4 regions of the Burkholderia sp. YIM B11467 genome follow, and region 1 is predicted to be linked to each of the others. Evidence: predicted binding sites of a transcription regulator. Region 1 holds the regulator's gene; each other region holds the start of a gene.
What was found. The regulator FNR, encoded in region 1, switches genes on or off when oxygen is low (the NO sensors DNR and NnrR bind a similar motif). The targets are predictions, from matches to a motif close to TTGATNNNNATCAA.
Positions count from the first base shown of each region.

Region 2: clpB (ATP-dependent chaperone ClpB) is a predicted target of FNR. The motif match lies at 3,127-3,140, and genes of this name have one in related genera.
Region 3: adhP (alcohol dehydrogenase AdhP) is a predicted target of FNR. The motif match lies at 1,622-1,635, and genes of this name have one in related genera.
Region 4: ACTRWB_RS09775 (universal stress protein) is a predicted target of FNR. The motif match lies at 2,945-2,958, and genes of this name have one in related genera.

Region 1 covers NZ_JBQVSQ010000001.1:1,126,630-1,131,853, forward strand. The annotation lists gene ACTRWB_RS05125 (hypothetical protein) at 1-54, opposite strand, end outside; gene ACTRWB_RS05130 (DUF3005 domain-containing protein) at 333-743, shown strand; gene ACTRWB_RS05135 (hypothetical protein) at 752-940, shown strand; gene ACTRWB_RS05140 (universal stress protein) at 1,326-1,793, shown strand; gene fnr (fumarate/nitrate reduction transcriptional regulator Fnr) at 1,897-2,643, shown strand; gene ACTRWB_RS05150 (LysR family transcriptional regulator ArgP) at 2,704-3,597, opposite strand; gene ACTRWB_RS05155 (LysE/ArgO family amino acid transporter) at 3,704-4,324, shown strand; gene ACTRWB_RS05160 (aldo/keto reductase) at 4,678-5,224, shown strand, end outside.
Region 2 covers NZ_JBQVSQ010000006.1:54,479-59,702, reverse strand. The annotation lists gene ACTRWB_RS21180 (molybdopterin molybdotransferase MoeA) at 1-900, shown strand, start outside; gene moaD (molybdopterin converting factor subunit 1) at 920-1,177, shown strand; gene moaE (molybdopterin synthase catalytic subunit MoaE) at 1,188-1,664, shown strand; gene ACTRWB_RS21165 (group III truncated hemoglobin) at 1,725-2,285, opposite strand; gene ACTRWB_RS21160 (Rrf2 family transcriptional regulator) at 2,537-3,055, shown strand; gene clpB (ATP-dependent chaperone ClpB) at 3,213-5,224, shown strand, end outside.
Region 3 covers NZ_JBQVSQ010000002.1:429,950-435,173, reverse strand. The annotation lists gene ACTRWB_RS09170 (sialidase family protein) at 1-474, shown strand, start outside; gene adhP (alcohol dehydrogenase AdhP) at 535-1,563, opposite strand; gene ACTRWB_RS09160 (TonB-dependent receptor) at 2,015-4,093, shown strand; gene ACTRWB_RS09155 (methyl-accepting chemotaxis protein) at 4,562-5,224, shown strand, end outside.
Region 4 covers NZ_JBQVSQ010000002.1:584,235-589,458, reverse strand. The annotation lists gene ACTRWB_RS09785 (response regulator) at 1-644, opposite strand, end outside; gene ACTRWB_RS09780 (PAS domain S-box protein) at 641-2,755, opposite strand; gene ACTRWB_RS09775 (universal stress protein) at 3,076-3,546, shown strand; gene ACTRWB_RS09770 (cupin domain-containing protein) at 3,919-4,425, shown strand; gene ACTRWB_RS09765 (DedA family protein/thiosulfate sulfurtransferase GlpE) at 4,613-5,224, shown strand, end outside.

The sequences.
Region 1 (5,224 bases):
GGGCGCGCAATTCAACAGATAACCGCGGTGCGTGAACGCAGTAGTCGCTTGCATGAATCCGCCACCTCTAGTCCCTTGCTTTGTTGTTCACTACCCGTCTTTAAGGGTGCTGCGGCGCCCCGGCGCGGGCAGAGGCGGCGAGATCGCATCCCCTGTCGCCGCTTCGCAGGAAAAGAATCATACTCTGTAGAAAACGCGTCTTCTAGCTGAAATAAATCACGACAAATCAGTGCGCGCCGCGCGACCGCGGCGACCGCCCGCGCGCCTTTTCCCGTCATGCCCGGAACGGGATTTGCTTCGATCCGGACCGCTTCGCCGCCAGGAGAGCCGTGATGGAACCATCCGGTCAAACAGGTCTTGCGCATCCGCACAGCGTCGAGCTCGACAACGACGACACCCACGACAGCACGGTCGACACCGACGGCAAGAACCGCGAGGCGTGGCTGCTCGCCGGCGGCGGGCCGATCCCGCCCGACCAGATCACGGGCAGCAACGCGTCGCTCGTCAATGCAATGCCCGAAGCCGGCGACGGCTTCGCCGGTTTCGACAGCCGCCCCGGCGGCAACCATCCGGCGTTCGCGCTGCGCGCGGGCTACGTGGTGATCGAGAAAGGCTTCGCCGCGCCGACGCCCGCAGACGACGAGCAGTTCGGTCCCGTCCACCGGATGTACGGCAGCGCGTACTGGCCCGGCCACGGACGGAAGCCGGAGCGCGTGATCGAGCTGACGGCCGTGCCTAAGTAGCCGGTGCGGTGTTTGAATCGATCGTTCGTTTGCAAACTGGCGTCGGTCGACCACCGATGGTTATGGATCGGCGCACGCGACGGGTGCTCGAACGAACGATTCCGCGCATCGGCATCGGCGGATCGATGCATGCCGCGCATCGCGATCACGCACATGCGTTGATCGAAGTCATGTCGAAACGGCGCGGTTGCGGTTGAATAACGATGCGTGCGGTTCGTCAGCGTGGCTGTTGTGCCGTGTCGAACTGGCATGCGTGCGTCGCGATGCGCGATTTCGATACCCGCGCATTCGGTCCTCGCGACGATGCGGTCTTCATCCGTGTTCGTCGTGCGTTCGATTGTCGAGCGCCTTGCGGAGACTGCACCGACCACGGATGCGACCCGACCATGCGACACGCGTCGCGCAGCGCAGGTTGCATCGCGTGCATGGTCGTGCGCCGCACCACCCGAAACACCGCGGCCGCGCGGCAGGACCGGCACCGCACTGCAAAGTCCCCGCCATTGGTTTACTCTGCCTCGCAGCAATGCTGAGCCTGATCGGCCATCCGGCCGACTTCGTTTCAACCCGCCACTCGGAGACACTATGTACAAGCGTATTCTGGTTGCCGTCGACGGCAGCGACACGTCCCGCCATGCATTCGATGCCGCGCTGGCGCTCGCGAAAGCACACGGCGCCGAGCTGCAACCGTTCTACGTCGTCGAGAACGCCGCGATCTACTACAACGTGCCCGGCTACGATCCGTCCATCCTGCGCGATCAGCTCGTCGCGCAGGGCGACGCGCTCGCGAAGGATTTCACGAAGCTGATGCAGGCAGCAGGCGTGAAGGGCGAGACGCGGCTGAACGAAGCGACGTCGCTCAACGACGTGTCGTCGCTGATCCTCGAAGGCACGAAGGCATTCGGCGCCGATCTGCTCGTGCTCGGCACGCACGGCCGCCGCGGGTTCCGCCGTCTCGTGCTCGGCAGCATCGCCGAACAATGCGTGCGGCACGCGACGCTGCCCGTGCTGCTGATTCCGGCGGCCGCCAACGCCGACGAGCAGGCCGCCTGAACGGCGTTCGGCATGCGCGCCCGGTCGCGACGTTTTGTCACCCGACAGCGGCAATTTGCGGTGGGACAATGATTCCGTCGATTCAACGCCGGAGTAAACGATCATGCTGACGCCCGTCGCTACACGTCCCGCCGCCACGCCTCATGCCGGCAGTTGGGCTCCTCGTCAGGCCGCGCACTGCTCGTCGTGCGCAATGCGGCACCTGTGCATGCCGCAGGGCCTGGCGCCCGAAGCACTCAGTCGCCTCGAGTCGGTCATCTGCGCGGCTCGCCCCGTCAAGCGCGGCGAAGCGCTGTTCCGCGAAGGCGACGCATTCGACAACCTGTACGCGGTGCGCTCGGGTTCGCTGAAAACCGTCGCGACACGCCACGACGGCCGCGAACAGGTCACGGGCCTGCATCTCGCGGGCGAAGCGCTCGGCCTCGACGGCATCTGCGACGACACGCATCCGCGCACCGCGGTCGCGCTGGAAGACAGCTCCGTCTGCGTGATTCCGTACAGCGCGCTCAAGACGCTGTGCTCGGAAGCCGGCTCGATGCAGTTGCGCATGCACAAGCTGATGAGCGAACAGATCGTGCGCGAAACGTCGCAAACGATGCTGCTCGGTTCGCTGAATGCCGAAGAACGTGTCGCCGCTTTCCTGCTCGATGTATCGTCGCGCTACCTGAAGCGCGGTTACTCGCCGTCGGAATTCAACCTGCGGATGACGCGCGAAGACATCGGCAGCTATCTCGGCATGACGCTCGAAACAGTCAGCCGCACGCTGTCGAAATTCCAGAAGCGCGCCCTGATCGAAATGCAGGGTCGCCACGTCCAGATCGTCGACTTCGACGGTTTGCATCAAGTCTGATGATGTCGCCCGGCGCGCGCCTGTCGCGCGCCGGGCGCGTCCTCCGTATCGCGCCGTCGATCAATCGAGAAACAGCGCGGCACGCGTCTTGAGCGCCGCGCTGAAATCGTCGAGCCAGCCGATCGACAGGCGCCAGCTCTGCCAGTAAAGATCGATGTCGGTGGTGCGTCCCGGCGACATGTCGACCAGTTCGCCCGCCGCCAGTTGGCGATCGACCATCCGGTCCGGACACATTCCCCATCCCAGCCCCGTTTCGCATGCGCGCAGATAGCCCGCGACATGCGGTATCCAGTGTTGCGGCGGATCGAGATCCGCACGCGTCACACGCCGGATGAAGCGCGCCTGCAGCCCGTCCTTCGGATTGAACATCACACACGGCGCGCGGCGCAGCGCGTCGCGCGTGACGCCCTTGCCGAAATAGCGTTCGTGAAATGCCGGCGAGCACACCGCGCGATAACGAATGCGCCCGAGCCGCGTCGAACGGCAGCCCTGGATCGGCTCGGCCTGCGCGGTCACCGCGCCCTGTACGCTGCCATCTCGGATGCGCGCCGCCGTGTAGTCCTGGTCGTCGATCACGAGGTCGAGCAGCATCTCGCGCTCCGTGCAGAACGGCCCCACCGCATCGATAAACCACGTCGCGACGCTGTCGTCGTTGACGGCCACGCGCAACATCGGCCATGCGCTCGTGATCGAGCCCGGCAGCGCCGGCATCCGGCCGCCCAGTTCCGCCTCGAGCAATTGCACGCGCTCGGTATGCCGGCACAGCAGCGCGCCGGACGTCGTCGCGACGCACGGCTGCCCGCGCTTGACGAGCACGCTGCCGACGCGTTCCTCCAGCAGTTTCACGCGCTGCGACACGGCCGACGGCGTGACGTTCAACTCCTTGGCCGCGCGCTCGAACGAGCCGTACCGGATCACCGCCGAGAGCGCATCGAGCAGGGCGTAGTCGAGCATTAGATTTCCTTAATCTGCATTAGGTGAATTAGCTTCTCTTATTTTCATGCTGACCGCAGACTAGCGCTACCCGATTATTCCGTCTACTGCTGCTATCGCTGTCATCATGAACTGGCTTGCTTTCTCTCACGGCGCCGCCCTGTGCGCGTCGCTCATCGTCACCATCGGCGCGCAGAACGCGTTCGTGCTCCGGCAGGGCATCATGCGTTCGCACGTCGGCAAGATCGTGCTGCTGTGCGCGCTGTCGGACATGCTCCTGATCGGCGCGGGCGTCGGCGGTGCGTCCGTGCTCGTCGAACGTTATCCGACTTTCGTTCATGCGGTGCTGTATGTCGGCCTCGCGTATCTCGCGTGGTTCGGCGTCAACGCGCTGCGCCGTGCGCTCAAGCCGGGCCACGAAACGCTCGACGTGCGCGGCGACGCGGTCGCGCCGCCGCCGCAGAGCGGCATGGCGGTCGTGCTGATGACGCTCGCATTCACGTGGCTCAACCCGCACGTGTATCTCGACACGTTCCTGCTGATCGGCACGGCCGGCGCACGCGAGCCGGAAGGCGCGCGGTCCGCGTTCGCGATCGGCGCGATGACGGTCAGCGTCGTGTGGTTCCTTGCGCTGGGTTATGGCGCGCGACTGCTGGCGCCGTGGTTCCGCAAGGCCGTTGCGTGGCGCGTGCTGGACGGCGCGATCGGCAGCATGGTGCTGTTCCTCGCGGCGGTGCAGTTGCGCTGACCGGCTCACCGTCGCACGGGCAGTTGCTTGCCGCCCGTCTTCCCATGCGCTCCGGCGCAACGCCGGGGCAGCCCGCTCTCCTGCTCGCCTCCCGTCGCGCAAGCCGCCGACAAAAATTCGCTCCCGATCCAACGCAGCCGTACGACGCGCTCGCGTAACGGACGAGCCGTCCGTTACTCGCCGCAAATCGCCCACCATCGCGGCGATGCGCCGACTGCACGAATCCGATCGATCGGCGAGAATGTCCGGTGTCCCGCGACCACGGCGGTACCGCACCGCGCCCCCGTCTCGCCGCGATCGTTTTGGCCCATCCCGCAGTTCGATCCCATCACCCATCGATATCGGAGCAGAACATGGCACTACGCACCCTCGGCACGTCGAACATCCAGGTTTCGCCGCTCGCCTTCGGCGGCAACGTCTTCGGCTGGACCGTCGACGAGAACGCATCGTTTTCGCTGCTCGACGCGCTCGCGGAAACCGGCATCAACTTCATCGACACGGCCGACGTCTATTCGGCCTGGGCGCCCGGCAACAGCGGCGGCGAATCGGAAACGATCATCGGCAAGTGGCTCAAGCGTTCCGGCAAGCGCGAACAGGTCGTGATCGCAACCAAGGTCGGGCTGCTGGCCGCGCGCGCGGGGCTGACCAAGGACAACATCCTGAAGGCCGCCGACGATTCGCTGCGCCGCCTGCAGACCGACTACATCGACCTGTATTTCTCGCATCGCGATCTCGCCGACACGGCCCCGCTCGAAGAAACGCTCGGCGCGTACCAGGCACTGATCGACGCGGGCAAGGTACGCATCATCGGCGCATCGAACTACAGCGGCGCACGCCTGCGCGAAGCCGCCGACGTCAGCAAGCGCGACGGCCTGCCCGCGTACCAGGTCATCCAGCCCG
Region 2 (5,224 bases), on a different contig from region 1:
GTCGTGATGCAGGAGCAGGCATCGGCCGAAGGCGATGCGGTCGAGATCCTGCACACGCCGAAGGCCGGTGAATGGATCACCGCGCAGGGCGCGGACATCCGGCAGGGCTCGGTGATCCTGCCGGCCGGCACGCGGCTCACGCCGCAGGCGCTCGGTCTTGCCGCGTCGGTCGGCTGCGCGCAGCTGTCGGTGGCACGGCGGCTTCGCGTCGCGGTGTTCTTCACCGGCGACGAACTGACGATGCCGGGCGAGCCGCTGAAGCCGGGCGCAATCTACAACTCGAACCGCTTCACGCTGCGCGGGCTGCTGGAGCGGCTCGGCTGCCACGTGACCGACTACGGGATCGTGCCCGATTCGCTCGCCACGACGCGCGACACGCTGCGCGAGGCCGCGCGCGATCACGACGTGATCCTGACGAGCGGCGGCGTCTCGGTCGGCGACGAGGATCACGTGAAGCCGGCCGTCGAGGCCGAAGGGCGGCTCGCGCTGTGGCAGATCGCGATGAAACCCGGCAAGCCGCTCGCATTCGGCGCGGTGCGCTGCGGCGACGATCGCCCCGCCGCCCATTTCATCGGGCTGCCGGGCAACCCCGTATCGAGCTTCGTCACGTTCCTGCTGTTCGTGCGGCCGTTCCTCTTGCGCCTGTCCGGCGTGCGCGACGTCGCGCCGCGCGCGCTGTCGCTGCGTGCCGACTTTTCGCAAGGCAAGGGCGACCGGCGCAACGAATTTCTGCGCGCGCGCGTCAATGCGGCCGGCGGCCTCGACCTGTTCCCGAACCAGAGTTCGGCGGTGCTGACGTCGACGGTCTGGGGCGACGGCCTGATCGACAATCCGCCGCAGCACGCGATCAGCGCAGGCGAGACCGTGCGTTTCATTCCGTTTTCCGAACTGCTGTCGTAACGCGACGGCTTCCCGACTCATGAAGATTCAACTGAAATTTTTTGCAAGCGTACGAGAGGCACTGGGCGTGGCCGACGAGCAGGCCGACGTGCCGGACGGCGTGACAACCGTCGGCGACGTGCGCGCGTGGCTGCGCGTGCGCGGCGGTGCATGGGCCGAGACGCTCGCCGAAGGGCGCGCGTTGCGCATGGCCTGCAACCACGAGATGACCGATCCCGACACGCGGCTCACCGAGGGCTGCGAAGTCGCGTTCTTTCCGCCGGTGACGGGCGGTTGACGAGCACGCGATGGCAACGATACGAATCCAGGCCGACGACTTCGATCTGAACGCCGAAGTGACGGCATTGCGCGCGCGCAACCCGAAGATCGGCGCGGTCGCGTGCTTCGTCGGCACGGTGCGCGACCTGAACGAAGGCGATTCGGTTGCCGCGATGGAGCTCGAACACTATCCGGGCATGACCGAGAAGGCGCTCGAGAGGATCGCGGCCGAGGCCGGCCGGCGCTGGCCCGGTATCGACGTCGCGATCGTGCATCGCGTCGGCAAGCTCCTCCCGCTCGACCAGATCGTGATGGTCGCGACGGTCGCCGCGCACCGCGGCGATGCGTTCGCGTCGTGCGAGTTCGTGATGGACTACCTGAAGACCGAGGCGCCGTTCTGGAAGAAGGAAACGACGCCGGACGGCGAGCGCTGGGTCGATGCCCGTACGACCGACGATGCCGCGCTCGCGCGCTGGGGCGTCGAATCGGGCAACACGCCGCGCTGAACGCGGCGTCCGCGCGCTGCGGCCATGTGTCGCAGATGCGCAATCGGTGCGCAATGCGCGTTACGCGTCCGGATCGGCGCTGCGCCCGATGATCTTCGTCGGAAACGGCTCGCCGCGGGTGCGCGACGGCAACGCATGCGGGTCGTCGCCCGTGTCGCGGCGGCGCGGCGCGATCGCGTCGAGCAGGGCCTGCTGCTCGGGCGGAATCCGATAATCCCAGCCGAACCGGCTCAACTGCAGGCTCTGCGCGATCCGCAGCGCGGGTTCCATGAAGCGGATCGCCGCGGGCGGTGCGTAGCGCATCTCGACGGTTTTCAGGAACAGCGACAGCCAGCGGCTGAAATGGGCCGGTTCGATCCCGTCGAGCGGCTGGTGCGCCTGCTGCACGTTGCCGCGATAGCCCTTGGTGCCGAGCACGAGGCTCGACCAGAACGTGACCATCTTCGGCAGATGGTCGTCCCAGCGGCCGGCCAGCTTCGCGTCGAACACGGGCCCGAGTAGCGGATCGGCGCGCACGCGGTCGTAGAACGCGTAGACGAGCGCGCGGATGTTGTCTTCGGTCGGCTCGGCATCGCGAGGGCGGGCCGGGGCGGTATCGGGCAAGGCGGGGATGACGGTCATGGCTAAAAGGGCCGGGAGAGCTGGGCAACGTCAACGCGGCGGCGTGGGCAACGGACAGGACGCCGGCCGGATTTTGACGCAAAATAGCGTCCAACACCCCCTGAAAAACGTGCAGATGTCACGCATCTTATATGTGCGCGCGCCATCCCGGCAACCCGGGTTGCGAAACAGGGCCGTCGGTCGGCCCCCGCGCATCCCGATCGGCCCGGTTCACGTGACCGGGGCATGATCGATCTTTTCCGTATTCGCCCATGAGACTCACCGACTACACCGACTATTCGCTGCGCGTGATGCTGTACCTTGCCGTGCGCGGCGAGGGGCTCGCGACGATCCAGGAGATTTCGGATGCCTACGGCATCTCGAAGAACCATCTGATGAAAGTCGTGCAGCAGCTCGGCGAGTCGGGATGGGTCGACACGGTCCGCGGCCGCAACGGCGGGCTGCGCCTCTTCCCCGAATCGCTGCAGCTGACGGTCGGCCAGGTCGTGCGCGCGACCGAGAGTGACTTCGCACTGGTCGGCTGCTTTTCGACCGACGACGGCGAGTCGCGCGGTTGCGTGATCGAGCCGCAGTGCCGCCTGAAGGGCGTGCTGGCGGCCGCACGCGATGCGTTCTTCGCCGAACTCGACTGTCACACGCTCGGCGAGCTGGTCGAAGATGCGTCGCCGCTCGTGGCGTTGCTCGGCATCCGTCCGTTCGCGCTCGTGCGTGCCGAGCCGGCACCGGACGAAGCGGCTGCAGCCGTCGAGCCGCCGTCGACGGCCGGCTGACGCGCGGGCACCGCGTCCCGCGATCCGGTCGCGGCCTGCTCCCGGGCCGCTTCACGGATATCCAGCAATTTTTGCGCTGAATCAACCCGAATTTCGCTTGAAAGCCGCATAACCATCCTCATCTTGGTGTTAATCGAAAATTGGAGGTCTCGACTAAATGAGAATCGACAAGCTCACCACCAAGTTCCAGGAAGCACTCTCGGACGCGCAAAGCCTCGCGGCAGGCCGCGACAATCAATACATCGAACCCGTTCACGTGCTGGCGGCGCTGGTCGCCCAGCAGGACGGTTCCGCCCGCTCGCTGATGTCGCGCGCGGGTGTTCACATCCAGGCGCTGCAAGGCGCACTGAACGAAGCCATCTCGCGCCTGCCGCAAGTGACGGGCACGGGCGGCGACATCCAGATCGGCCGCGAGCTGGCCGGGCTGCTGAACCAGGCCGACAAGGAAGCACAGAAGCTCAACGACACGTTCATCGCGAGCGAGATGTTCCTGCTCGCGGTCTCCGACGACAAGGGCGAAGCCGGCAAACTCGCGCGTCAGCACGGTCTCACGCGCAAGTCGCTCGAAGCCGCGATCGCCGCGGTGCGCGGCGGCTCGCAGGTGCACAGCCAGGACGCGGAAAGCCAGCGCGAGGCGCTCAAGAAATACACGGTCGACCTGACCGAGCGTGCCCGTGCGGGCAAGCTCGATCCGGTGATCGGCCGCGACGACGAAATCCGCCGCTCGATCCAGATCCTGCAGCGCCGCACGAAGAACAACCCGGTGTTGATCGGCGAGCCGGGCGTCGGCAAGACCGCGATCGTTGAAGGGCTCGCGCAACGGATCGTCAACGGCGAAGTGCCCGAGACGCTGAAGGGCAAGCGCGTGCTGTCGCTCGACATGGCCGCGCTGCTCGCGGGCGCGAAGTACCGTGGCGAATTCGAGGAGCGCCTGAAGGCCGTGCTCAACGACATCGCGAAGGACGAAGGCCAGACGATCGTCTTCATCGACGAAATCCACACGATGGTCGGCGCGGGCAAGGCCGAAGGCGCGATGGATGCGGGCAACATGCTGAAGCCGGCGCTGTCGCGCGGCGAGCTGCACTGCATCGGCGCGACCACGCTCGACGAATACCGCAAGTACATCGAGAAGGATGCCGCGCTCGAGCGCCGCTTCCAGAAGGTGCTGGTCGACGAGCCGAGCGTCGAGGCGACGATCGCGATCCTGCGCGGGCTGCAGGAGAAGTACGAACTGCACCACGGCGTCGACATCACCGACCCGGCGATCGTCGCCGCGGCCGAGCTGTCGCACCGCTACATCACCGACCGTTTCCTGCCCGACAAGGCGATCGACCTGATCGACGAAGCCGCTTCGAAGATCAAGATGGAAATCGATTCGAAGCCCGAAGAGATGGACAAGCTCGACCGCCGGCTGATCCAGCTGAAGATCGAGCGCGAAGCCGTGAAGAAGGAGCCGGACGAAGCGTCGCAGAAGCGCCTGCAGCTGATCGAGGAAGAGATCGACCGCCTCGGCCGCGAATACGCGGACCTCGAGGAGATCTGGACCGTCGAGAAGGCCGCGGTGCAAGGCAGCGCGCAGTTGAAGGAAGAGATCGAGAAGGTGCGTGCGGACATCGCGCGGCTGCAGCGTGACGGCAAGCTGGAGAAGGTCGCCGAACTGCAGTACGGCAAGCTGCCGCAGCTCGAGGCGCAACTGAAGCAGGTTACGCAGGCCGAAGAGAAGGAGCAGCACAACCCGACGCGTCCGCGCCTGCTGCGCACGCAGGTCGGCGCCGAGGAAATCGCGGAAGTCGTGTCGCGTTCGACGGGGATTCCCGTGTCGCGGATGATGCAGGGCGAACGCGAGAAGCTGCTGCACATCGAGGAAAAGCTGCACGAGCGTGTGGTCGGCCAGCACGAGGCGATCGGCGCGGTGGCCGACGCGATCCGCCGTTCGCGCGCGGGTCTTGCCGATCCGAACCGTCCGTACGGCTCGTTCCTGTTCCTCGGCCCGACGGGTGTCGGCAAGACCGAGCTGTGCAAGGCGCTGGCGTCGTTCCTGTTCGATTCGGAAGAGCACCTGATCCGCATCGACATGAGCGAATTCATGGAGAAGCACAGCGTCGCGCGGCTGATCGGCGCGCCGCCGGGCTATGTCGGCTACGAGGAAGGCGGCTACCTGACGGAAGC
Region 3 (5,224 bases), on a different contig from region 1:
ATCGATCCCGCGTCGGGCCAGCTTTACGTCGTGTGGCAGGACAGCCGCTTCAACGGCGGCAAGTACGACGAGATCGCGCTATCGACGTCCAAGGACGGCGGTGCGTCCTGGAGCGCGCCGCTGCAGGTCAACACGCCGACCGGCCGGCCGGCCTTCAATCCGTCGGTGCGTGTCGACAACGCAGGCGCCGTGATGGTCACCCACTACGACTTCCGCGACCTGCTGGCCGGGAACACGACGACGCTGCCGACGGGCTTCTGGCGCAAGATCTCGCTCGACGGCGGCACCACGTTCGTCGCCGAGCGGCGCGTCGGCGGCCCGTTCGACATGAAACTCGCGCCGAACGCCGAAGGCTTCTTCATCGGCGACTATCAGGGCCTCGACGTCGGCCCGTCGTCGTCGTTCCATCCGTTCTTCGTCCAAACCAACGCGGGCAACCTGACGAATCGCACGGACGTGTTCTTCGCGCAGTAACGCGAACCCTGCGGCACGGCCGCCGTCGCGACGCGATCCGCCACGCGGCGGCCGCATGCATCACTGCATGTCGGTCAGCACGATGCGCCCGTCGACCTTGCCTTCGCGCAGCTTTGCGAACACGTCGTTGATGTTGCCGAGCCGGTCGCGATGGATATGCGCACGCACCAGGCCGTCGGCCGCGAAGTCGAGCGATTCCTGCAGATCGCGCCGCGTGCCGACGATCGAGCCGCGCACGGTAATGCCGTTCAGCACCGTCGAGAAAATCGGCAACGGGAAATCACCGGGCGGCAGGCCGTTGAGCGCAACCGTGCCGCCGCGCCGCACCATCCCGAGCGCCTGTGCGAACGCACTGCGCGACACCGCCGTGACGAGTACGCCGTGCGCGCCGCCGATTTCCTTCTGGATCACTTTCGCCGGATCGTCGACCGATGCGTCGATCGTCAGTTGCGCGCCGAGCTGCCGCGCGAGCGCGAGCTTGTCGGTCGAAATGTCGATCGCCGCGACGTGCAGGCCCATCGCACGCGCGTACTGCACCGCCACATGCCCAAGCCCGCCGATGCCGGAGATCGCGATCCACTGCCCGGGGCGCGTATCGGTCACGCGAATCCCCTTGTAGACGGTCACGCCCGCGCACAGGATCGGCGCGATTTCGTCGAACTCGACCTGCGCAGGCAGATGGCCGACGTAGTCGGGATCGGCCAGCACGTATTCCGCGTAGCTGCCGTTCACCGAATAGCCCGTGTTCTGCTGACCGTGGCACAGCGTTTCCCAGCCCGTGTGGCAGTACTCGCAATGTCCGCAGGCCGTGTAGAGCCACGGCACGCCGACGCGGTCACCCTCGCGCACGTGCGTGACGCTCGCGCCAACGGCCGCGACGATGCCCACGCCTTCATGCCCCGGAATGAACGGCAACGACGGTTTGACGGGCCAGTCGCCGTCGGCCGCGTGCAGGTCGGTATGGCAGACGCCCGATGCCTTGATGTTGACGAGGATCTGGCCGGGGCCCGGCACCGGCACGGGCACTTCCTCGATGCGCAATGGTTCGCCGAATGCGTGCACCACGGCCGCTTTCATGGTTTGCGTCATGCGTCGCTCCTGTCTGGTCATTGAGCGACCCAGTATCCGGTTTCGGAACCGGAGGACGTTGATGCGTATCAACGCGATGCGCGCTGTCCGGCGATCGCGGCTGCATCATCGCAGCGCACGGCGGCACGGCACGATCGGGCGCGCCGCTTCGTTCCACGCCGCGCCGGCGTAAGCACGGACCATCGCCGGCCAGCGCGCCTGCCACTTCAGCCGACCTTTCGTCGGTCCGACGGAAACCGTACGTACCGCTGCCATTCGGCTTGGAATTTGAAATGATATAACATATCATTTCGTGTGCTCGTCCGCCTGACGCCGTTCCACTGTGGGTGGCCGAGCCTCGCCGAGCCATGTCCCAACGGGTCACTCCGCGTCACAGACGCAACAATATATCGTATCCAGTCGTGACCCGCATCGCTCGTTATCCGATCCGATTCCAACCGATTCACCGACCATGCGCGACCTCCCTCGTCTACCGCTTCGCCCGCTCTCGCCCCTTTCGCTGATGCTGTTCGCCGCCGCCGCGCACGCGCAGGCCGATGCGCCCGCCGCATCGGGCACGCCGTCCGCCGCTCCGCTCGCGCCGATCTTCGTGACCGCGAACCCGCTCGGCGACACCGAACTGATCGCGCCGACCGCGCAGCTTTCCGGCGATGCGCTGACGCGCCGCCAGGCCGATTCGCTCGGCGAAACGCTCAACGGGCTGCCCGGCGTGTCGACCACCACCTACGGGCCGATGGTCGGCCGCCCGATCATCCGCGGGATGGACGGTGACCGGATCCGGCTGCTGCAGAACGGCGTCGCGGCCTACGACGCGTCGTCGCTGTCGTACGACCATGCGGTGCCGCAGGATCCGCTGTCGATCGAGCGCGTCGAGATCGTGCGCGGCCCGGCCGCGCTGCTGTACGGCGGCAACGCGGTGGGCGGCGTCGTCAACACGATCGACAACCGCATTCCGCGCGAAGCGATCCAGGGCGTGACCGGCGCAGTCGACGCGCGCTACGGCGGCGCGAATTCGGTACGTGCGGGCGCCGCGCAAGTCGAAGGCGGCAACGGCCGCTTCGCGTTCCACGTCGACGCGTTCGACCGCGAAACGAGCAAGCTGCGGATTCCCGGCTACGCGCGCAGCAGCCAGCAGCGCGCGATAGACGGCCCCGACACGCCGCAGCCGGTCGGCAGCGTGCCGAACAGCGACGGCCGCGTGCACGGCGGCGCGGTGGGCGCGTCGTACACGTGGGCGGACGGTTTCGCGGGCCTGTCGTACAGCGGCTACGAGTCGAACTACGGCTCCGTCGCGGAGAGCGACGTGCGGCTGCGGATGCGCCAGGAACGCCTCGCGCTTGCGTCCGAGGTGCGCAACCTGAACGGGCCATTCACGAAGCTGAAATTCGATTTCGCGTACACCGACTACCGCCACAAGGAAGTCGACAACGGTCAGACCGCAACCACCTTCCGCAACCGCGGCTACGAGGCGCGCATCGAGGCGCAACACCGCAAGATCGGCCCGTTCGAAGGCGCGATCGGCGTGCAGTTCGGCCAGAACACGTTCTCCGCGCTCGGCGACGAGATGCTCGTGCCGTCCACGCGCACGAACAGCGTCGCGCTGTTCGGCCTCGAGGAATGGCAGGTCGTACCGGCGCTGAAGCTGAGCCTCGGCGGCCGCTTCGAGCATGTGAAGGTCGATCCCGATCCGGCCGGCGTCGAGAAATTCGCGGGCGCGCAACCGCGCGACTTCAATGCGGGCAGCCTGTCGGCCGGCGCGCTGTTCTCGCTGACGCCCGTGTGGTCGGTGGCGGCGAACGTCGCGTACACCGAACGCGCACCGACTTTCTATGAGCTGTATTCGAACGGTCCGCACGATGCGACCGGCCAGTTCCTGATCGGCAACCCGAACGCATCGAAGGAAAAGGCCGTGTCGACCGACCTGTCGCTGCGCTATGCGAGCGGCCCGAACCGCGGTAGCGTCGGCGTGTTCTACAACCGCTTCTCGAACTACCTGACCGAGTACAACACGGGGCGCGTCGTCAACGACGACGGCGAGCCCGTCGCACCCGGCACCGACGGTTCGCTCAGCGAGGCGATCTATCGCGGCGTGCGCGCCGAGTTCTACGGTATCGAGCTGGACGGCAAGTGGCGCGCCTTCTCGCGGCGCGGCCATACGGTCGACCTGGAACTGACGGCCGACTACACGCACGCACGCAACGTCGACACGGGCCAGCCGCTGCCGCGCATCGCACCGCTGCGCGCGACGCTCGCGGCCGACTACGGCTACGGTCCGTTCGGTGCACGCGCGCAGGTCACGCATGCATGGTCGCAGCACCGCGTGCCGGACAACGACTTCTCGACGGACGGCTACACGTCGCTCGGCGTGATGCTGACCTACAAGTTCCGCGTCGGCCCGACGCACTGGCTCGCGTACCTGCGAGGCGACAACCTGACGAACCAGGAAATCCGCTACTCGACCTCGGTCGTGCGCGGCTTCTCGCCGCAAGGCGGCCGCAGCGCGATGGCCGGATTGCGCACCACGTTCTGACCCTCTCAGGGCCTGCGGTTGGCGCCGCAGGCCCGTGGCGCGACAACGATTCGCCGCCAATTTCCATTTATCCGCCATTACCACAGCATGGTGCAGCGCACGTCAATGACGCGTACCGGTTCCCGCCTCCCGATTCATCCGCAAGGAAATTCCGTTATTCACCCATAAATTGAAACAAAATCATCAGACGATTATTAACAAAAAGATGATTTTTGTTTCACCAATAAAACCGGTTTCAAATTCTGCGTATAAATTTTCGAATCACGGGTGATCCGCTGTTTTTTGACAAGAATCAATTCCGCCCCGCCCCACAAGGCTCTCATCGCTAAAAAAACTAATATCAGGGTTTTCGAAGGGTAAAGAATCATCCGGGATACCCGTTAATGCCGGCACGAGCCCGTATCTGGTCGAAGAATAAATTCCATTTGCCAACCACACGCGCAGAGGCACAACGTGAAAATCGCCAGAATGAGCATCAAAACAAAACTCCTGGGCGGCTTCGGCCTGCTCGCCGCAGTCGTCGTGATCGTGTCGGGCATGGCGCTCAAGGCGCTATCCGATACCAACGCCGAGTTTTCCCGCTACATGAACGGCATCAATGCACGGGCAACCCTGTCCGCGCAAATCCGCACCGCGGTCGACCGGCGCGCGATCGCCGCGCGCAATCTCGTGCTCGTGACCAAACCGTCCGACATCGAGCTCGAACTGGCCGAAGTGAACCAGGCGCACAAGGACGTGCAGGAACATCTCGCGAAGCTCAAGGACATGATGGCGAGCGCGACCGACACCTCCGATCGCGCGCGCGAGCTGGTGGCCGACATCGTGCGCGTCGAAACCAGCTACGGGCCCGTCGCGCTGCGTATCGTCGGGCTCGCGCAGGCCGGCAAGAAGGACGAGGCGACGGCCGACATCGACGACAATTGCCGCCCGCTGCTCGCGCAGCTGGTGCGCGCGACCGACGCGTACGCGACCTATACGCATGACCGCGAACTCGCGATCGCGCAGGAATTCGCGGATCGCTATGCGATGGAGCGCAACCTGCTGGCCGGCATCTGCCTGATCGCCGTCGTGATCGCCGCGTGCGGCGGCCTGTGGCTGACGCGCAAGATCACCGCGCCGATCGGCTCGGCG
Region 4 (5,224 bases), on a different contig from region 1:
ACGTCGTCCGTTTCGTCGAGCAGCTTGTGCCGCATCGCGTAACGCACCAGCGCGGCTTCGTGCGGCATCTGCATCTTTTCCAGGATCCGCGTCTTGTAGGTGCTGACCGTCTTCGCGCTCACGCACAGCGCCTGCGCGATCTCGGTCAGCGTCTGGCCGGCGGCGATCCGCCGGAACACGTCGAATTCGCGGTCGGACAGCCGCTGGTGCGGCAACGTCTCGGCCGGCTCGTTCAGGCTCTGCGCGAACTGCTCCGCCATCGCGAGGCTCACGTAGACGCCGCCCGACGCCACCTTGGTCACCGCGCCGACCAGCTCGGCGCTCGCGCTTTCCTTCGTCAGATAGCCCGACGCACCCGCACGGAACGCGCGCACCGCGTATTGCTGTTCCGCATGCATCGTCAGCACGAGCACGCGCAGCGCGGGCTTCTCGTCCTTGATCTGCTTGATCAGTTCGACGCCGTTGCGGCCCGGCATCGACAGGTCGAGCACGAGCACCTGCGCGGGCGTCGAACGCACGAGCGCGATCGTCGACGGGCCGTCGCAGGCTTCTCCGGCCACCTCGAATCCGGTGGCGTTCTGGAGGATGTGTCGTAGACCGTCACGTACGAGCGTGTGGTCGTCGGCGATGAGCACCTTGATCATGAGATAAGCGATTCCTGTTGAACGGTACTGAGCGGAAACGACACGGTAATCGAGAAACCGCGCGCGAGCGCGGTGTCGATCGTCACGGTGCCGCCCAGCATGTGTGCGCGTTCGCGAATGCCGATCAGGCCGAACGATTTGTCCTCGTGGGCCGGACCGCCGGGCGCCGCGCCGCGGCCGTTGTCCGCGACGCGTAACACGCAGAAGCCTTCCTCGACGTCGAGCCGCAGCGCGACGCGCGTCGCATCCGCATGGCGCGCGACGTTCGTCAGCGCTTCCTGAACGATGCGGAACAGCGTGGTTGCGCCCGCGCTGGTAAAGGTGAGGCCGCCGGTTTCGACGTGACGCTCGACATCGATCCCGTAGCGGTTCGTGAAATCGTTCGCGAGCCATTCGATCGCGGGCACGAGGCCGAGATCGTCGAGCATCACGGGCCGCAGGTCGGCCGCGATGCGCCGAACCGATGCGACCGTCGCGTCGATCAGCCGCCGCATGCCTTGCAGGTGCGACTGCACGTCCTCGTCGGGTTGTGCGCGGCCGGGCACGCGCAACTGCTGCTCGACGACCGACAGGTCCATCTTCAGCGCGGTCAGTTGCTGGCCGAGATCGTCATGCAGTTCGCGCGCGATGCGGGTTTTTTCTTCCTCCCGCACGTTCTGCAGGTTCGCCGACAGTTCGCGCAATTCCTCGCGCGACCGCTTCAGCGCGTTCTCGGCACGCAGCCGCTCGGTGATGTCGCGCAGCATCACCGTGTAGAGCTTGCCCGACGCATCGCGGATCTGCGAGATCGATGCCTCGATCGGAAATTCCTCGCCGTTGGCGCGCAGCCCGAACAGCACGCGCTGGCGGCCCATCTGCCGCTCGGAAACGCCCGTCACGCCGAACTGGTCGACGTGCTTCGCGTGCGCGGCGCGGAACCGTTCGGGGATGAAGCGCGACAGCGGTGCGCCGATCGCCTCCATCGCGGACACGCCGAACACCTGCTCGGCCATCGGATTGAAGATCACGACCGTCTGCTTCTCGTCGATCGTGATGATCGCTTCCATCGACGAGCGGATGATGCCCATCATCCGCGCCTCGTTGAGGATGCCGCGGCTGCTCGCGCCGGCATCCGCCGCGGCGCCGGACCGGCCGCGCACCAGCGCATGGACGAGCGCCGCGAACGCGAACGACGCGATCAGCCCCGCGGCGAGCACGGTGCCGGCCGCGCGCTGCGCGCCGGTCGCGCTCGGGCGGCCGTCCGCGGAATAGGCGAGCGTCAGCACGGTGCCGCCGAAATTCAGTTCCTCGGTGCGCCGCAACAGGTCGGGCGACGTCGAGGCCTCGTCGGTCGTCGTCTCGACGCTGACGATCGCGCGCCGATCGCCGCCGGCGGTCATCCACAGGTCGATCCCGCGTTCCGCGTCGAGCGCGCGCTCGACCAGGCGCCGCGGGCTCAGCGCCGCGAACAGCACCCCGTCGGCGCCGGCTTCGCGCGTGCCGGACGGTGTGGCGGCCGCGTGCGGCGAGGTGGTCACGGGCAGGAACAGCGTGAGGGTGCGCGCGTCGCGGGATGTGTCGTCGTCGGCCGAGTGGACGCCGAGCGCGATGTCGCCGGACTGCAGCGCGCGCGCCAGCGGCGCGGCGTCGGACGTGCCGAAGCGTACGACCGACGAACTCGATGCGGGCGCGCTGAGCGTCGCGGCCGCGAACGCGCCCGCCGGCATCGGTCTCGCGCCGGCGAGGGCGCTACGCGTCGCGGGCGGCAGCGGGACATAGCCGATCTGCCGGACCGGCGAGCGGCCGCTGTCGAGATCGAGCGTCTCCGCATAACGGCGCCATTGCTCGGACGTCATGTCCGGGACGAGATTGAACACGCCGCGCGCGCCTTCGAGCACGGCGACGCCGGACTGCAGTTCGTGGCGCAGCATCGCGGTCACGTGCGTCGTGCGGCGTTCGAAGCGTGTACGGACGGCGCCTTGCCACTGCTCGCGCACCAGCAGGGCGACGCCGAGCGACAGCACCGCGCCGGCGCACAGCGCAACGACGCCGGCCGCGAGCGGCTGGCGTAACATGATCTGGAGGCGCGTGGGCCCTCGGGCATCACGCGTCGGGGTTCCACTGGCGGTCATTCGATGGTCATTCGGTTGTCGGGGCAGCCCTTGGTACTCGGGCAGCGCGGCAAAACCGGGCAAAACTCGCACCGGCTGCGTGCAACGTCTGTTTTCAAGATGAAATTGTGCGCGTTTTACACTTTTTATGTAATGGGGTCAGCTGAAAATGCGGCAAGCGGTGCGGAGCAGCGGGCGTGCCGGCCGCGCTTGACGCGCATCAAGAGGCGCGTCGGCACGTGGAGCAGACTGTTCGGCAGGCAAGTCGGCACCGGGTCGGCTTGCGGTAACGGGCCGCCGTTGCGCAGCGCGCGACGCGTGTCCGGTCGGAGGGACGGACCATGTACAAGCGGATTTTCGTCGGGCTCGACGGCAGCCCGAGCGCGCGTCTCGCGCTGAACGAGGCGATCCGGATCGCAGCGGCGTCCGGTGGCGAGGTCACTTGCGCGTACGTTGTCGAGCATCGGCCGCAGCTCGTCGACGTCGATGCGGGCTTCGCGGCCGAGCGCGATGGCGATGCGGCCGCCACCGCTGCCGCGACGCCGGTGCTCGACGCTGCGAAAGCGGTGCTCGAGCAGCAGCACGTGCAGGGCTCCGTGCGCGCGCTCGACGCATACGGCGAGGACGTCGCCACGGTGCTGATGCGCACGGCGGCTGAAGCCGACGCCGACCTGATCGTGATGGGCACGAGCGGGCGGCACGGGCTGCGCCGGCTGCTGCTCGGCAGCGTCGCGGAATCGCTGCTGCGCGCGGCCGACCGGCCCGTGCTGCTGGTGCGGCACGACGAGCCGGCCGCGCCGACGGCCGCGTGATGCACGCGGTGAGGCGCTGACGCATCAGCGATCGCGGGCAGGGGACTGCCGCTCGCGTTCGCCGGATGTCTGCGTGATGAAACGCGCGACGCGCCGATCGGCGCACCGCGCGCGAGTGCGCCTGTCGCGTTCGACGCATGCGTCGTCGGGATGAGGGCGCCCCGGATGCGCACGCATGGGCGTTTTTGCGCACCCGCGGTTGCATCCCGACACGCAGTTCTGGCAGCATCGACCGGTGTCCGCTTCTTCGCCGCGTGCATGGCCGCGGCGATCGACGCCGCGGCATCCGTCAGTAGCCGACCCGGTCGCATCCGCGATGAACGGGGCCGTACGCCGGATGCCCGGTTCCTTACCTTACCGACGTCATCCGCCATGCCGATTTCCGCCGCCGACCTGATTCGCCAGTTCAATCTGCAGCCGCACCCCGAGGGCGGCTATTTCCGCGAAACCTACCGCGCGACCGATGCCGTCGTGCGGCCGGCCGACGGCGCGCCGCGCGCCGCGTCGACCGCGATCTACTACCTGCTGTGCGACGGCGCCTATTCGTCGTGGCACCGGATCCGTTCCGACGAGGTCTGGCATTTCTACGCGGGCGATCCGATCGAAGTGTGGGTGCTCGACGAGCGCGACGGGCTGACGATCCACCGGCTCGGCAACCCGCTCACGCATCCGGGCACCGTGTTCCAGGCGGTCGTGCCGGCCGGATGCTGGTTCGGCGCGCGCTGCGCGTTGCCGGAGCACGTCGCGCTTGTCGGCTGCACGGTTGCGCCGGGGTTCGAGTTCGCGGAATTCGAGCTGGCGGATCCGGCTACGCTGGCCGCCGCGTTTCCCGACTACGCGGAACACGTCGCCCAGCTCGCGCCGCGTCCGGACGCGTGAGCGCGACAGCGGCGCAGGCAGCGGCCCGAAGCCCGCGCGGACGGCGTGTGTTCCGCGCGATTATGGCCAAACCCGTTTAGAATGCCCGTCATGCACAAGGTCGGCTGCGGACGTGCCGCGGCGGCCGTTGCGCAGCCGTCCCGACGCCCCCGGTCGCACGGCCCGCATGTCTTCCAGGAGCGCCGCCGTGTGGCACTTTCCGATTGCAATTCCATCGTCGCTCGGCCCTTGGGCCGTGTTCGCGAGCGTGTTGATCACGCAGCTCGGCGTGCCGGTGCCGGCCGTGCCGATGCTGATTCTCGGCGGCACGATGGCGGCAATGGGGCAGGCGTCGTGGACCAGCATGTTCGCGGCGGCGATCGGCGCGACGATGCTCGCCGATTCGCTGTGGTTCTTCATGGGCCGTACGCGCGGCCGGCGCCTGCTGAACGGCCTCGTGCGCTTCTCGCTGTCGCTCGACACGACGCTGCGCTTCGCGCGTAACGTATTCGAAAGATACGGCGCGCCGCTGCTCGTGCTGTCCAAATTCCTGCCGGGCCTCGGCCTCGTGTCGGCGCCGCTGCTCGGCACGACCGCGATAGGCATCGGCGTGTTCCTGTTCTGGGATCTGGCCGGCGCGTCGCTGTGGGCCGCGTTCTGGCTGATCGGCGGCGCGGCCATTCACGACCAGATCGTGCAGTTCGTGCTGTGGGTGCGCGCGAGCGGCGGCACGATCCTCGACGCGTTCCTCGCGATCTTCATCACGTTCCTGCTGTACCGCTGGGTGCGTCGCGTGCAGTTCCGCCGTTATCTCGCCCAG